Regions from separate parts of the Paenalkalicoccus suaedae genome, predicted to be linked through region 1. Evidence: riboswitches for the same ligand, from Rfam matches in the RefSeq annotation. Region 1 holds a riboswitch; each other region holds the start of a gene.
The links. A riboswitch is a leader RNA that binds a small molecule or an ion and turns the genes downstream of it on or off. The one in region 1 is predicted to bind thiamine pyrophosphate.
Positions count from the first base shown of each region.

Region 2: another riboswitch for thiamine pyrophosphate. It lies ahead of thiM (hydroxyethylthiazole kinase); the one in region 1 lies ahead of thiT (energy-coupled thiamine transporter ThiT).
Region 3: another riboswitch for thiamine pyrophosphate. It lies ahead of FLK61_RS05280 (YkoF family thiamine/hydroxymethylpyrimidine-binding protein); the one in region 1 lies ahead of thiT (energy-coupled thiamine transporter ThiT).
Region 4: another riboswitch for thiamine pyrophosphate. It lies ahead of tenA (thiaminase II); the one in region 1 lies ahead of thiT (energy-coupled thiamine transporter ThiT).

Region 1 is NZ_CP041372.2:2,081,194-2,085,406, forward strand. It holds gene rpmB (50S ribosomal protein L28) at 1-79, shown strand, start outside; gene spoVM (stage V sporulation protein SpoVM) at 146-226, opposite strand; gene FLK61_RS11035 (thiamine diphosphokinase) at 296-949, opposite strand; gene thiT (energy-coupled thiamine transporter ThiT) at 946-1,509, opposite strand; TPP riboswitch at 1,579-1,680, opposite strand; gene rpe (ribulose-phosphate 3-epimerase) at 1,713-2,357, opposite strand; gene rsgA (ribosome small subunit-dependent GTPase A) at 2,359-3,240, opposite strand; gene pknB (Stk1 family PASTA domain-containing Ser/Thr kinase) at 3,253-4,213, opposite strand, start outside.
Region 2 is NZ_CP041372.2:1,063,875-1,068,087, reverse strand. It holds gene recQ (DNA helicase RecQ) at 1-1,071, shown strand, start outside; gene FLK61_RS05865 (hypothetical protein) at 1,147-1,323, shown strand; gene FLK61_RS05860 (nitric oxide synthase oxygenase) at 1,424-2,524, opposite strand; TPP riboswitch at 2,603-2,700, shown strand; gene thiM (hydroxyethylthiazole kinase) at 2,767-3,576, shown strand; gene thiD (bifunctional hydroxymethylpyrimidine kinase/phosphomethylpyrimidine kinase) at 3,573-4,213, shown strand, end outside.
Region 3 is NZ_CP041372.2:944,664-948,876, reverse strand. It holds gene FLK61_RS05290 (ABC transporter ATP-binding protein) at 1-876, opposite strand, end outside; gene FLK61_RS05285 (ECF transporter S component) at 857-1,462, opposite strand; gene FLK61_RS05280 (YkoF family thiamine/hydroxymethylpyrimidine-binding protein) at 1,459-2,067, opposite strand; TPP riboswitch at 2,219-2,325, opposite strand; gene FLK61_RS05275 (N-formylglutamate amidohydrolase) at 2,386-3,201, opposite strand; gene FLK61_RS05270 (M20/M25/M40 family metallo-hydrolase) at 3,207-4,213, opposite strand, start outside.
Region 4 is NZ_CP041372.2:3,136,471-3,140,683, reverse strand. It holds gene egtD (L-histidine N(alpha)-methyltransferase) at 1-697, shown strand, start outside; TPP riboswitch at 1,526-1,631, shown strand; gene tenA (thiaminase II) at 1,857-2,543, shown strand; gene FLK61_RS16435 (DMT family transporter) at 2,565-3,503, opposite strand; gene FLK61_RS16430 (metal-binding protein ZinT) at 3,914-4,213, shown strand, end outside.

The DNA of each region.
Region 1 (4,213 bases):
AATTTTAGTGGACGGTAAGCCGAAGCGCGTATACGTTTCAGCTCGCGCACTTAAGTCTGGTAAAGTTCAGCGCGTATAATTTTGTGACCTATTACGTAAAAGGACTCCTAATCCGTTAATCGGATTAGGAGTCCTTTTCTTTGTATTACCCTTTTCCAATTGTGCCAAGTACAGCTCGCACAACGCCCCCTATAAACTTCGGCAAACGGATCGTATAAAACTTCATGCTACTCCCTCCTGACGGAAAAAAGCGATTCTATTACATATATATTCAGTCTGCCACAGATAGTACCACTTAATTTTCGTCCTTGGACTCAATCACGATTACTTTACCTGATTCAATCTTCACAATTGCTTCGTCATCTACGATTTCATTACTAACACAAAGGCTCGAACCACGCTTTAATTGAGCATTTGTTAATTCATATTTCACTCCAGTAAGCGTTATTCCAGAAACTTTTTCTGTAATAGCTAATAAGGATAAATAGGTGTATATGGAATGCTTTACATGTTTGACGCCGCTATCTAGATAACTCATTCGATTGGAAGTATTGAGTATCTCCACTTCAATCCCACGTGTAGCAGCAACCTCTAACAACTGCACGTTCATTAAAAAGTGATCTAATCTGCCTCCTGTCGCCCCAACAATAATAAGCTTTTTAGCGTTAAATCTTTCTTTAACAATATCAAGTGCCAGCTCCATATCTGTCTGATCTTTTTCTGCAGGGAAAGTGGTTAGTTCTACTGATTCTGCTTTTAGTTGCTTTAAATATGTTTCTCCGATTGAATCAAAGTCCCCGATAGCAAGATTTGGTGTAATACAAGCCTCTAAAAGATAATAAGCTCCTCTATCAACGCCTATAATGCCAGTCGGTTTAAGCTCGTCGCAAAGCTCTTGAAGGGATGGAAGGTCCACTTTTGGACCTCCTGCTACTAACAAATATGTCATGCTACACGTCCGTTAGAGGGGTGTAGCACGACTTTTCCCTTATTAGCAAATAAGACCATGATAATGACTAAAATAACAAATGTAGGTGCGATATAGCTTAGATTATAGATAAATGAATACCATACTGGCGACATCCCTTCAGGGGCAAAGCTACCGAACCAAATTACACCTGCAGTAAAGTGTGAAAGTAATCGTAATGCAGATGCTAATGCCACTCCTGCGATAAGAAGTGTAAGCTTTTTACGGAACGAAGCCTGACTTGAAAAACGAAAAATACCAGCTAAACCTATCACTAAAAAGGCGATCGGATAGTCGAGTAATGCCTGCGCCCAGTGAACCACGAATGAATTAAACATTAGATTTAATGTGCCAAACAATCCGCCAGCTATAATCCCAGCAATAACTCCTCGTCTATAAGCGAGAATAAGGATTGGAAGCATAGAGAGCGTAATAGATCCCCCTTGAGGCATTTGAAACAGTGGAATTAAGTCTAACACATAAGCAAGACCGCTCATAATAGCGATTTCGAGCATAATAAGTAATCGTTTGTTTTGTCTCATAATAAATAATCCCCTTTTTTTAGAACCACAAAAAAAGACAGCTTATGCCGAGAAGGCAACAGCTGTCTGTTAGCATCATCTCCACATCCCTACGCAAGTATCAACTTACAGGTTTAAAGGGTCGAAGCGCATGCTTCCTCTCAGTCCTCTAAGACTCCCCTTGTGGTTCATTATTTTAATTTCGTTTAAGTAATTTCACTTTACTACTGTTGACGAATTTTCGCAATGGCAGCGTGTCGATCCTCTTGATTATAAATAGCCGATCCCGCAACAAGAACATTTGCACCAGCATCTACGCACTGTTTTGCTGTCATTTCGTTGACGCCACCATCGACTTCAATCTCAATATCACGATCTCCGACAAGCTCTTTTACTTCTGTAATTTTGGGTAGCACGGAAGAAATAAAAGATTGCCCACCGAAGCCTGGATTTACTGTCATAAGTAATACCATATCAATATCGTCAATAATTGGCTTGATCACATCTACTGGAGTAGCCGGATTTAATACAACGCCTGCTTTAACCCCATTTTCTTTAATCAAATGAATCGTACGGTGCAAGTGAGGACATGCCTCTACGTGTACCGTAATAATATCCGCTCCAGCTTTACAAAAGTCAGGAATATATTGATCCGGATTTTCGATCATAAGGTGCACATCTAACGGTAATGTCGTAATCGGACGCACAGCTTCAACAATAAGCGGTCCAATCGTAATGTTCGGAACAAAATGACCGTCCATTACATCGATGTGAATATAATCCGCTCCTCCTTCCTCGACATCCTTAATTTCTTTACCTAGTTCGGCAAAATTAGCTGAAAGAATAGATGGTGCAATTTTAACTGACATGCTAGTACCTCCGCTTTTGCGATTTAATTTCTTCTAAAAATTGAATATAGCTATCATAACGATGCTGCGCAATCTCTCCATCTTCGACAGCTGCCTTGACCGCACATTTAGGCTCATTTGAATGCGTACATCCTCTAAACTTGCATTCCTGTATTCGATCAGCCATTTCAGGATAGCAGGCGGAGAGAGAGTCCTCGGTAATACCATGGTAATCTAGAGAACTAAAACCAGGAGTATCTGCTACATAGCCACCTTCGATAGGAATAAGCTCCACGTGTCTCGTGGTGTGCTTCCCTCGATTTAAGCTTTTTGAGATCGCATTCGTCTCTAAATCTAGCTCCGGCTTTATCGCATTTAACAGCGATGATTTACCAACACCCGATTGTCCAGCAAAAACAGACACACGATTTGCTAAGGCAGGCTTCAACTCTTCGATCGTATCCGCTTGGTGAACCGATGTAGATATCACTTCATAGCCGATTTTTTCATACTCCTTTTTATACTGACGAATCTCTTCTAGTTTTTCCTCTGGCAATAAATCCATCTTAGATAAGCATATAAGTGGTTGAATGTCGTTTGCTTCAATATGCACAAGGAATTTGTCTAGTAATAGTGGACTAAACGCCGGCTCATGGACAGAAAAAACGAGTACAGCCTGTTCAACATTCGCTATTGGAGGACGAATGAGCTCATTCGTCCTATCATGTAATTCTAATACATATCCGTCTGTACGATTTTCCGCTTCAAAAACAACCCAGTCTCCAACTAGTGGCGTTAGCTTTCTCTTTCTAAAGTTCCCTCTACCTCTGCACTGAAAAATGCCGTCCTCGTTTTCGACATAGTAAAATCCACTTAATGCTTTTACGATTCTCCCAATTGCCATGCAAACCTCCATTTATTGATAGCTTAATAATTCCTCATAGGTGTATTCGTAAGGTGACTCTGAGAATTCTTGTCCATTCACATATAAAAGCAGATATCCTGTGTCACCTGGGTTTAACGTCATAGGTAGCGTAAATCTAGTCGTCTCCGTGATGGACTCGCTAACGACTTCTCTAGGTGTATCGCTCTCAGAATCAATAATAGAGATTTGAATACGATACTCAGGTGGTTCTGATCCCTCTGGCGCAGGCGGTACTTCTACTGAAAATGGTACGTCACTTGTAACTGGACCGTCCTCTTCGCCAGGATCTGGCTCTGGCTCCGGTTCTGGATCTGGCTCAGGAGTCTCAATCTCAGAAGATCCCCCTGAAGACGATGGCTCAGGTCCACGTGAGAAAGTAACCTCTACTGTTACAGGAGCATTAATTTCTGTCCCTCTTGATGGAGATTGTGCAATAACTAATCCTGACTCAATGGATGGATGGAAATCTTCTTCGAATCTTAATGTTACATAAGGATTATCATCCATCTGATCGAGTACCTCAGAACGCGTCATTCCAAACAAATTATCCATCACATACGTCATACCCTCACTAACCGTAAGAGTGACAACTGTTTCTTCTGCAATGACTGGTTCATTTGCTTCTGGTGACTGCGATAAAACTGTTCCTTCATCTTCTGTCGCACTCTCTTCATAAACAACTTCTATATCCTCAAAATCTGCTAAAAGCTCTTCCGCTTCCTCAAGTGATAGACCAACTACATCATTCATGTCGACCGTGCCATTCGCTTCGTTAGCAAATACCGTCACTAAAGAGCCCTCTTTTACGTTATTACCACCTTGAGGATTCGTTGAGATAACATGGTCTGGTTCCACAGTATCGTCTTCTCTATACGTGAGCTCTACTTCTAAACCTAGCGTTTCAAGCTCTGCTACTACTTCTGAGGACGGCTGCCCAACTAACCCTTCAGGA
Region 2 (4,213 bases), 1.0 Mb from region 1:
GATCAATCAATGATGGACGAGCGACGCAAGGAGCAGGAATATCGGAAGCTCCAGGCTATGACGAGCTTTGCACACACAGAGGATTGTCTACAAAACTATATTCTTCAATATTTCGGAGAATCGCCGGCAGAACCTTGTGGTAGGTGCTCGGAATGCGTCGATGATCGAACCTCTGTGGATATAACGCGAGAAGCACAGATGATTTTCTCTTGTGTAAGACGGATGGGTGAACGATTCGGGAAGACGATGGTCGCTCAAGTATTGACTGGATCTAATAATAAGAAGGTGAAGGATTTAAAGCTTGATACACTTCCAACCTTCGGACTGATGAAGAATCGCTCTCAAAAAGAGGTTGCTCAGTTGATTGACTTTCTTGCTGCATCTGACTATTTAGCTTTAACTGGCGGCAACTATCCAGTGCTGCAACTGACTGATTTAGCAGTGCCTGTGCTAAAGGGACAGGAGTCGGTTGCGAAGAAGGAGGAGAAGCATCAGGTACGTGTCACCCAGGATCATCCGTTATTTGAGACACTCCGTGGAGTGCGAACCGAACTCGCGCGTGAGCACGCTGTTGCACCATACATGGTCTTCTCTGATCAGACGCTTCATGAGCTATGCAGGCAGCTCCCGACCGATGAACATGCGATGCTCCAAGTCAAGGGTGTCGGACAAATGAAGATAGAGACTTACGGACAGCCATTCCTAGATGCGATCCTTGTATATGTAGAGGAAAACGAGATGGCAAAGCCTCAACAAGAAATTTTATCAAATGATAAAAAGCAGAAGAGCTATATGGTAACAGCGGAATTATATGTAGATGGCACACCAGTCGAAGAGATTATGAAGCTTCGGGATATTAAAGAGGTAACTGTGAAAAGTCATCTTTTAGAGGCATATGAAGATGGTGTCTCTATTGAGCTCTCTCCTCTATTTGAGGCTAAGCATGTAGATTTAATTAAACGAGCTATTAATGATGTAGGTCTTGAAGAGGGGATGAAGCCTGTAAAGGAGGCTCTCCCTGAAGAGGTGGATTACTTTACGATTAAACTCGTTGCCAATGGGTATGTGTGAGGTTGGTGAGATATTGAAGTAACTCCACTCACTTAGGGTAAATATGGTATAATTACCTTAAATGAGGTGGTTAGAGTGGATAGGTTTCAAGCAGGAGTAGCATGTGTACTTGCTGGTGTGTTACTTTTGGTCATTGTGAATAATTGGAGTAATTCTCCATTCATGTGGGGACTCGCTTATATTGGGAGCTTACTATGCAGCGTTATTGGAGTAGGGATGTTAGTCTCTCTTTTGCGTATTAGCTGGAGATGAATGTAAAAAAGCAGGTGGACGAGGCTAGTAGCTCGTTTACCTGCTTTTTTGGTGGGGGTTTGATGAAATATTACCTTTTGACGCACAAGGTAGCCATCTCCTACTCTTTCATCTTCCCTGACTCATCATATAGCTTGTCTTGATAGAAGAAGTTCGGCGACTTCTCCTCGTTTTTAAAGCCTTGGTGGAAAATGTGTGTTGCCGCAGGTGATACAGGTGGAATTAACCACGTCCAGTCCCCTGTTACCTCTCTCTCAGCGCGTTCCTCTCGTTGCTGGAACTTACGGAATTGCTCAGCGGCTGTATGATGATCGACGATACTCACCCGATTTTCTTGGAAGGAATGTAAGACTGCTCGGTTTAGCTCGACAAGTGCACGGTCTTTCCAGAGAGCGGATGTTTTACTCGTGTCTAAATGAAATACCTCAGCAACTTCTTTCAATTTATCGTAGCGGAAGCTGTCCGCTAAGTTGCGTGCCCCAATTTCTGTACCCATGTACCACCCGTTAAATGGCGCGGTTGGATAGGTGATTCCGCCAATTTCTAGTTGCATGTCAGAAATTGCAGGAACAGCGTACCATTTTAAGTCAAGCTCTTTAAATGATGGCTCTTCCGGATGCTCAAATGGGACCTCTAGAACGATGTCAGACTCAAACTCTTGCAATACTAATGTAGAATCAAGCTTAATCACGATTGGTAAAAGATCAAAAGCAGATCCTTTTCCCTGCCAACCTAAGTCCTGACATAGCTTTGTAAACGCAATCGAGTCTGGATCTCCGATTACGGTTCCGTCAGGATGCTCGTATCCTGCATAGCGCGCAAGCTGATGGTTTATGACTCGAACCGGTGCTTTCCCATCCTTTTCTGGAGCAAACACCGTAATTGTCGGACGGATTCGCCCCTCATTTGTTGCAAAGGTCATATGATTCTTCAAGGTATTAAAAACCTCTGATTCCTCTTTAACTTCGCGAGCATCAAATACGTTCATCGTCTCCCAAAAAAGTCTGCCAATACATTTATTGGAGTTACGCCATGCCATTTTGGCACCATGAACGAGCTCTTCATACGTATGTGTATACGTTCCGGTCTCTTCTATCTCTACTTTCACTTGCTGTAAACGGTCACCCAGTGTCGTCGCATCTATTCCTAATTCCTGATAGCAGGTCGAAATAAATGATGCTGCTTGCTCCTGTAAGCTCATCTCCTGTTGCTCCTTTTTGAATCTTTTGTCAGCTAGTTTCACTTATGTTAGTATAAATTAAACGCATAAAAAAAGTAAGTAATCCACTAGGGGTGCCCTCGGGCTGAGATAGGTTTCCTAATCCCTTTGAACCTGATCTGGTTAACACCAGCGTAGGAAAGTGGCTACTGTTTTTGTATACACAGTGAGCTATTTCCTTCGTGGAATAGCTTTTTTTGTGCGAAAAAAAGGAGGACTGTTTCATGCAATCAACACTAGGCACAGCACTTACTTCGCTTCGCGCAACAAAACCCTTGATCCACAATATCACGAATGTGGTGGTAACTAATTTCACAGCTAATGGCATGTATGCTATTGGAGCTAGTCCTGTTATGGCTTATGCCAAAGAAGAAGTAGCGGATATGGCAAGCATCGCACAAGGTCTAATGATTAATATCGGAACACTAACTGCGCCAACTGTAGAAGCAATGTTTATCGCAGGAGAGGCTGCAAACCAAGGAAAAACGCCAATCGTATTTGATCCAGTTGGATCCGGCGCGACCCCATATCGAACAAACACGGCTAAAAAACTACTTACAGAGCTGTCTATCCAGGTTGTTCGTGGTAATGCCTCAGAAATTGCGAGTTTAATAGACGATTCCGTTACGACAAAGGGAGTCGATTCTGATACAGCGCTTGAAAATGCACAAGAGGTAGCTATCAAAGTAGCAAAGGAATACAACACGATTGTGGCTATGACTGGCGAGGTTGATATCGTCACAGATGGAAGCCGAGTCTTAACAGTCTCTAACGGTCACCCTTTGCAAACAACGATAACAGGTGCAGGCTGTCTACTGTCCTCCTTAGTCGCTGCTTTTATTGCTAGTAACGATGTCTCTCTCGACTCGATAGTCGCTGCGCTAGCCACTTATGGGGTTGCGGCAGAAATTGCTTATAAAGAAACTCCCGTTAAAGCTCCTGGAAGCTTTCAGCAGTATTTTCTGAACGCGTTGTACGAAATAACGGAAGAAGATGTGAATGATCGAAGTAAAGTCGAAGAGGTGACGTCATGACGATAAAAGCGATGACGATTGCAGGCTCTGATAGTGGCGGCGGCGCAGGAATTCAGGCAGACCTCAAAACATTCCAGGAGCTTGGCGTTTTTGGTACATCCGTAATTACAGCTATCACAGCGCAAAACACGTTAGGGGTAACCGATGTCCATCCCATCCCCGTGCTTACGATTGAGGAGCAGTTTAAAGCAGTGATTACTGATATCGGTGCAGACGCTGTGAAGACTGGTATGCTGTATGACAAAGAGCGAATTGAGGCTATTGCAGATTTGGTGAGTAGGCATCAAGTAACGAATCTGATCGTCGATCCCGTGATGGTGACTACAACAGGGTCTCCGCTCTTAAAAGAGGACGCGCAGGATACGTTAATTAAAAAGCTCTTCCCATTAGCAATTCTCGTGACGCCCAATATTCCTGAGGCAGAAGCCATCTTGAGTAAAAAGCGCGAGGATTTTGATAAGCTTGAAGATATGGCGAAGGCACTTTATCACGCTTGTGGTGGTGTTCCAGTTTTACTTAAAGGCGGTCATGAGGCACGTGCAGAGTTTATGACTGACGTGCTTTTCACCGGTCAAACAAGTGTCTTGTATACCTCTCCGCGCATTGACACGACGCACACTCACGGCACAGGCTGTAC
Region 3 (4,213 bases), 1.1 Mb from region 1:
AAATTCTTTCTCATGAATCGAAAAGTCAATATTAGTTAAAATGACGTTCTTCTTTCGTTTAAACTGTAGATTTTGCACGCGTAAAATCTCGGAACCATGATCGACGTGAGGGAGTTCTTCATATACGGGAGAGAACGTGATGCCCTCCGCTTCGAGTTCGTTCTTGTGTTTACGTAATAGCTCCATCGGTTTTCCTTCAAGTACGAGCTCTCCACTTCGAGATAAGACAAGCATGCGATCTGTGAATCGAAGCCAATCCTCTAGCTGATGGTCAATAATAAGCGTTGTCATCGATAAACGTTCGATCAATTCAACAAACTCTAGTCGTGACTGAGGATCCAGATTCGCAGTTGGCTCATCTAAAATAAGCATCGTTGGCTTTAGTAGTAGCACGGCTGCGAGCGCGACTTTTTGCTTTTGCCCACCTGAAAGAGAGTGAATATCACGATGACGTAGCTTTGTTATTCCGATTTTTTCTAACACATCAGAAATGAGGTCGGCCATTTCCTCTCGCGGTGTTTCGATATTTTCGAGCGTAAAGGCTAGCTCATCCTCTACCTTAAGCATACAAAACTGGCTCTCAGGATCCTGAAACACAATACCGATTTGTTGATTGAGCTCTCCCTTCTCAAAGGACGTAACGCTCTTATCGCGGAAGAAAAGCTCTCCAGTACTGTAGCCTTCAACAGCCTCTGGATATAAACCATTTAAACAAAGTGCAAGCGTGCTCTTCCCAGAGCCGCTTGCACCTGCCAATATCGTGGTTTCTCCCTCTGAAATAGTCAGAGAGAGGTTGTTTAAAAGAGGGTGGTCTTGCTCATACGAAAACGAGTAGTTAACTGCCTGAACGAGTGTATTAGGAGACTTTACGCTCATAGCGTCCCTCGCGCTCCTTTCCTAACGCATAGCCGCGCAGAACGCCTGTGTTTGCGAGCTGATCACTTAGGAATTTACCGAGTAATCCAGCAAGTAGAGCACCACTGATCATTCGCACGATAAAGGTTGTAATAATGAGCCATGGCTCCATTGCCAGAAGACCGGACTGGAAGATTCCCCATACGTAGCTGAAAAGCGCTGCCGACATACCCGCCATCATTAACACGTACAGGTTATAAACACGATAGCGAGTCGCTGCAAAGACAAGCTCAGCGCCAATACCTTGAATAGCAGCAGATATGATTAGCATTGGACCTGCTGGCGTTCCAAGAAGTACTTGTACGGTTCCTGCAATAAGCTCCGACCAGAAGGCAGCCCCTGGCTTTCGAATAATATAGGCGGCGATGATAGAGACAATAAACCATATTCCAAAGATGACTTCATAGCCGAACGGGCCTAAACCAAACGGAATTAAGAAGCTTGTTAAGCCTTGTCCTGCAAAGAAAAAGAGCAGGTAAACAACAGCAAACACAACTCCTAAGATGGACATTAAGACAATCTCTTTAAGCTTCCAGGATTTCATCATGACGCGTTGTCCTTCTTTGATGGACTATTTGCTGAAATGTGAGCAGTCATTGTCACATGTGCGCGTTCTTTTGTTTTAGAGGCATTAACAAATGCTGTCTCAAGCGTATGGAAGACTTTATTTGCATCACCATCTAAACGAGACGCGTAGTGAACACCCTTCGTAAACGTACCGTGCTCTTGTGCAACTGCACACTGATCGGCAATAACCTGCATGTAGTTCGGGTTATCCATTGGGTAAAGTGCAAAGTGAGATGCCGCTTCGACAGATTCCTGTTGAGACTTTTCTTCGTTTAGACGCTCATCGTTCTCCGACATATACGTGTCTCCCTCGCTGTCACCAGGACATCCGATTGAAAATGTTCCGCTAAAGACAACGTGCGTTCCAGTTTTTGCTGCGTGGATAAAGATCGCTTTCGCCACGTCAAATACGTGTTCACTTCGACCTCGCACACATGTTGTCACGTCATCTGTTTGCATCCACACTTTAGATGTATCAACTTCTTCTAAAGCCCCTTTAATGATTTCGACAAAATTATCTGCCATTGGGTAAATAGCAAACCTTACTCCTACGATATTACTTGTTCCACATGATAGTCCTTGCATGCTAAACTCTCCTCCATCGTGATTACTTACAAACTAATTTGCCGTAAGCATCCCTTTTCTATTTCAACACAAGACGAAACGCAAAAAAGCCTGCACGCTCCTAAACTAATAGGAAGGTGCAGGCAATCGTTTACGAATAAGTGCGTGAATCGTATGATTAACTGCACTTCCCCACGCTAGTATTATCTAGTTCGGGTTCAAAGGGTTAACAGGACAAGCCTGTCTCTCAGCAAGATAGATGCACCCCTAGTGCGTTCGTGTCATTGTATTGTTACGTTCATTGTACCTATTGTCTGAAGATTTGTAAACAGCCGGCGGTTATCGAAGCGTTGAATCCGATAACTCGAACGCTAACTGCGCAAACACGCGACCAAGCTTCTCCCGCAGCTCTGACATCTGCGCGCGTTCCTCCTTGGTCGGCGCAACGCCACTTTCCTCGCTCATATATAGCCTTCGATTTATCTCCAGCTGAACGAACGGCTTATCTGTTTGTGCACCGTGTAATTGCGTCACATAGCCACCTTTAAACGGAGCATTGATCACACACAGCTCTACCCCGTCAATCCCGTAGTCAGCAAATGCTTCTTCTATTAGCTCTCGCATTCTGTGCATAAACGCAGGACTTGCCGTGACAGGCTCGTCCTCCTCTATGCCATCTTCTCCTCCACGGTTACTAATACAAAACAGCGGACGCGTTATCGCCTCTCCACCACCTATTACAGGACTTTCTGCAAGCATCGTGTGACAGTCTACACCAAATGAAATTGGTTGTAGAAGACCCTCACGCATAGCTTCATGATAAGGTGCGTGAATGGTCTCCACTAAATCCCTAATCTCTTCCTCTGAAAGCGATGGCTTCCATACGTTCTCACCTGTTACCGCAACCGTCTTTACGACACCGTCCACGTTATGCGGCGGCAGATCACCCGGCGCCCGGTTCATATCAACGACAATCCTCGCCACAGACTGACTAACAAACACGTGGGCAAGCTCCTTAAAGTCAAATAGCTCCCCTGTCCATGTGTCACCGTCGTGCACAATCTCAAGCTCGGAAAGCAGTAGTTTGTTGCGTAAACCCTCAGGCACCTTCGTTCCACCATGTGGCACCGACACAAAAATAGGTAGCTTGTCCATAAGCGTTATTCTCCCTGCAAATAAAGCGCTAATAGCAATGATCGTTGCACGAGCTCAATACGGTGTAGCGCCTCGTTCGGCGTATATAAATCTCTACTTGCCGGCGAAAATCCACATACTACTGGTGTTTCACTTGGAATGACTCCCGCCGCAGTCGAAAGTAGACTAGACTCAATGCCGAATGGAAGTTGCTTTGCCTCTGTCCACTCCTTTAACCTTGCAATGATTGGATTTAGTTTCTTCCTCAAGAGTGGTGGTCGATCGACGACCTGTTCCATGTATGTTTTCATTCCTGATTTCGCCCCCGAGAAGAGCTTTTTAAGCTCCTGCTCGACCTCCGTCGCAGTCGTCTCATCTAAATATGTGACAGAGAGCGTTGCCGTCACTCGGTGCGGCATAAGCACGCTATATCGCTCTGACTTCATATCCTGAACCGATACAGCTACCTTCTTCTTCCGACTATTTAAGCTCTTTAGCTTCTCTGCATTCTCAATAAAATAGCTCAGCACATCACTACTCTTTGATTCCTTCCCAATGCGCAACGGATCTCCCTCAATAATGAGCTGGAATTCCTTTGTTCCTCGGCGTTGGTCGACAACCTTCCCCTCCGCAAATCCAGGCTGCATGACAAGCACCTGCTTCGCCCGACTCGCCGCTTTTACAAGCATTTGCGAACTGTAGCGCATCCCTCTTCCTTCATCTGCATAGAAAAATACGCCGACCTTCGTTTTACTAAGTAGCTTCTCTTCCTTCAACGCCTGCAAAGCCGCTAACACAGTCGCAATACCACCGCGACTTGAAGCAATTCCTTCTCCAAACACCCACTCCTGCTCGCGGCGGTATGGAATTGGGAAGCCGTTACGTCCGCCCGGTACATCAATAGGAACGACAAGTAGCGTTCCGTCCGTTAGTCCTGCCTTCGTCTCCCACGTCCACGCAGAACGACCATTCGTCAGCGCATCGACTTGATCAAGCTTTAGCTTCCCTAAACGCTCCTCAAACAGCTTGCGTA
Region 4 (4,213 bases), 1.1 Mb from region 1:
CGCAAAAACGCGAATTTTACTCGAGCACCTATCGAACGTCAACACGTACATTCCAATCGACATCTCAGAGGAATTCCTGGCCCAAACCGTGCAACAGCTAAGCCTAGACTTCCCAGCAATTCGCGTAACCGGCGTCTCGGCAGACTACACGCTACCAATCACCCTACCACCTTCTCAGTCAGAAAAGCGGGTCGTGTTCTTCCCAGGCTCTACGATTGGTAACTTTGAACCAGATGAGGCAAAAGCATTTTTAGCAAACAGCCGTCACATGCTACATGCAGGCGACTTATTTTTACTCGGTGTCGACCGTAAAAAAGATGTGTCCGTCGTCGAAGCAGCCTACGACGACTCCGCCGGAGTAACAGCTGCATTCAATAAAAATGTCATTGCCCGTTTAAATAGAGAAACAGGTGCGAAGCTAGATGAATCAGCTTTTTCACATGTAGCTTTCTATAACAAGCGCAAAGGCAGAATCGAGATGCATTTGAAGGTCAGGTCGGATCAAGACATGCAGGGCTTAGGCGCTGGCATTCAGTTTAGTGAGGGCGAGCTCATTCATACGGAAAACTCGTACAAGTTTGACGAGTCCGACATCCACGAACTCGCTGTCGCAGCAGGATTTACAGTGAGGGAAATTCTCTCTGACGAAAAGGAATACTTTAGCGTCTGTGTGCTAGAAGTGCCAGGAGCGGAGTAGAGGGTATAGGTAGATGGAGCCCGTGAACGAGAGTGTTCACGGGCTCTTATTTGTGCTGGTTTAGGGGGAGGAGGCACGACGGCGAAAGGATTGCGCAAGTTGGAGGGAGAATTGCGTAAGTTGAAGCGCCGATCGCGTGAAAGTAAGGGTCAACCGCGCGAAAAAGCAGTCGAACTGCGTAACGCGGAAAAAACCGCGCAAGTTGGAGGGAGAATTGCGTAAGTTGAAGCGCCGATCGCGCGAAAGTAAGGGTCAACCGCGCGAAAAAGCAGGTGAACTGCGTAACGCGAAAAAAACCGCGCAAGTTGAAGGGCGAACTGCGTAAGTTGAAGCGCCGATCGCGTGAAAGTAAGGGTCAACCGCGTGAAAAACCAATGGAACTGCGTAACGTGGAAAAAACCGCGCAAGTTGAAGGGCGAACTGCGTAAGTTAAAGCGTCAATCGCGTGAAAGTAGAGGTCAACCGCGCGAAAAACCAGTCGAACTGCGTAACGTGGAAAAAACCGCGCAAGTTAAAGGGCGAACTGCGTAAGTTGAAGCGTCGATCGCGTGAAAGTAGGGGTCAATCGCGCGAAAAAGCAGTCGAACTGCGTAACGCGGAAAAAACCGCGCAAGTTGAAGGGAGAATTGCGTAAGTTAAGGCGCCGATCGCGTGAAAGTAAGGGTCAACCGCGCGAAAAAGCAGGTGAACTGCGTAACGCGGAAAGAACCGCGCAAGTTGGAGGGTGAACTGCGCAAGTTAACGCGACGCTAGCTTAAACCAAATCCCCCCTCACCATCCAAGGTAAATAGTTGCAACATTTCCACTTATTATGTATGATGGACATAGAATATCCACTAGGGGAGCCGAAAGCCGGCTGAGACGACGCGTTTGCGTTGGACCCTTTGAACCTGATCTGGTTGGTACCAGCGGAGGAAAGTGGTTAGGTCGTGCTATGGCGCAGCCTCTCTTTCCCGTGATCGCGAGAAGAGAGGCTGCGCTTCTTTTTCGTGGTGACGTAGGAGCCTGTTGTTGATTAAAATGGACGCGTTAACAAAACGTGCTTGTCAAACAGCTCGGCACTTGATACACCTCGCCTCGCCTTTCCTTATCTTTAGCGTTCTATCCAACCGAAAGGACTACTAGTGGTATTCTCCAATTAAAAAGGAGGAATACGAAGATGAATTTTTCGGATCAGTTACGACAGGAAGCAGCGCCAATTTTTGATGCAATTATGGAGCATCCGTTCGTGCGAGGCATTGCGAATGGCGACGTGCCGAAAGAAGCACTAATTCACTACGTGAAGCAGGATTTTGAGTACCTCACGACATTTTGCCGCATTTATGGACTCGCTATTTCGAAGTGTGAGAACCGCGAGGACATGATTTTCTTCCGCGATCAAATCTCGTTTGTGCTTAACGACGAGATTCATCCGCACAACAATTTTTGCGAGGTCGCCGGCGTAAGCTATGAAGACCTGCAGAAGGCCGCGCTCGCGCCGACCGCTCATCACTACACGCGCCACATGCTTCAAGCAGCCACTACAGGCTCTTTGGGCGAAACATTAGCAGCGCTTGCTCCATGTCCGTGGACGTACTGGGAGATCGGGCGCAATCTGATGAACGAAATCAATCCAACAACCGACCATCCATTTTATGACTGGATTACGTTTTATGGAGACAAAGACGTTAGTTTGATTACAGAAACGTTTAAACAGAAAATAGATGCTTGTGCAGAAGCGGCTGGACCAGCGGAGCGTTCTCGTATGATGGAGCACTTCCTCATTAGTACACAGCTTGAGCATCAGTTCTGGACGATGGCCTTTGAACAAGAGAAATGGCCCGTTCCAGAAGGCGTTCTAAAATAATCGATAAACAAAAAAAGCCCCTTAGCGGGCTTTTTTTGTTGCCATAATTGGAGCAGTGCGACCCGATTTTCTCGACAAAAAGCTGTGTAAGGTCATGCCTATCATAATCAGCAGAAGACCGAGTATCGCGATGCCGCTTGGGAGTCGGGTAGAGAGGAGAAGGACTTCGCCGACCATAACGAAAATCACCTGGGTCGACTGCGTTGCCTCGACGGCTCCGAGTCGTTCGCTATCGCCGCGAACACGATCGGTTGCGATGAAGAACAGCGTCGTTGCGATAACGCCAGACGAAACGCCGACGATAAAGGCTTGAAGCACTTGACTCGCGGGCGGTGGGCCAACGGTTACGAGACCAGCTCCGGCAAGAAGTAGCCAAAACGGTGTCGTCATAAGCGTCATGCCAAGTATGCGCTGAAACGTGTCAAGGCGCCCGTCAACGAGCTCCATCATTTTGCGGTTGCCAAGCGGATAAGCAAATGCAGCCAAAACAACTGGCAAAATTCCTGCAAGCATCGAGAGTTGCAGACCATCCGCGTGCTGCCACTGAATCAGCACAACGCCGGCAAATATAATGAGCGAGAGCATAAGCGACTGCACGGCAAGCTTTTGCTTGAGGAAAATCGGGCCGATCAGAATCCCGGCAACGATCGTCAGCTGCCACGTTCCGGCTATGAGCCAGCCAGGTCCATAAGCTGCTGCATATGTAAGAGGTACATAAAAGAGCACAAAGCCAACGAAGCTCCAGCCGAGCCATGATAACGGTGCTTTTTTTATTTCAGTGAAGATTTGGCTGAGGTTACGTCTGAATAGGACAAGTAAAAGTAAGAAAGGGATCATAAATAAAAAGCGTAGGGACGAGCTCCACAGAAAGCTGCCGCCACTTAGTTCCATCGAGCGGTTCAAAATGAATGTGACAGCAAAAAACATGGAGGCCAGTATGCCGATTGCGATTTCTTTCATTGTGTATGCCACCTTTAATGAAGTTGTTGGTTTTTACTATACGCCTAGTTGTTGGAAAATGGAAGAGTTTGTTGCAGGGTGAAAAGTTAAAGACAGAATAGAAGGTGAGGGTTCACTAACTTTTGAGTGCAGTACATAAAACATGAGTACGGTACATTCTTTTCTAGAAAAATACGAAGATCCTGGTTGCTAACTGCCATGCTATCAAATCCTTAAAGAAGGTGCCCTTTCATATTAATCGTCTTCATGCATTACTCTCTAAGCAACTAGCACCTAACGCGACTTTAGATAGAGAGTTTACAAGAAAATAGGCATATTACTTTTATTCATAGACTTGCTTGACGTTTCTGTGAATAAGGCGTATAGTCATAAATCGTAACGATTACTATTTACAAAAGGAGCTTATACACATGAAAAAACAGACAATGCTTATCGGTTCTGCGATGACTGCTGCTTTGCTTTTAGCGGCTTGTAATTCTAATGACGAAACGTCAGGAAACGAAGCAAACACAACGAACGTTGCAACAGAAGAGGCTAACAACATGAATACTGAGAATGAGCCTGTTGCAGAGAACGATACGAATGTAGAGGAAGAAGAGCACAATCACGATCATAACAATGATCATAATCACGACCATAACGATGATCACAATCATAACGATGACCACGACCATGACCATGATCATAATCATAACGATGACCACGATCAT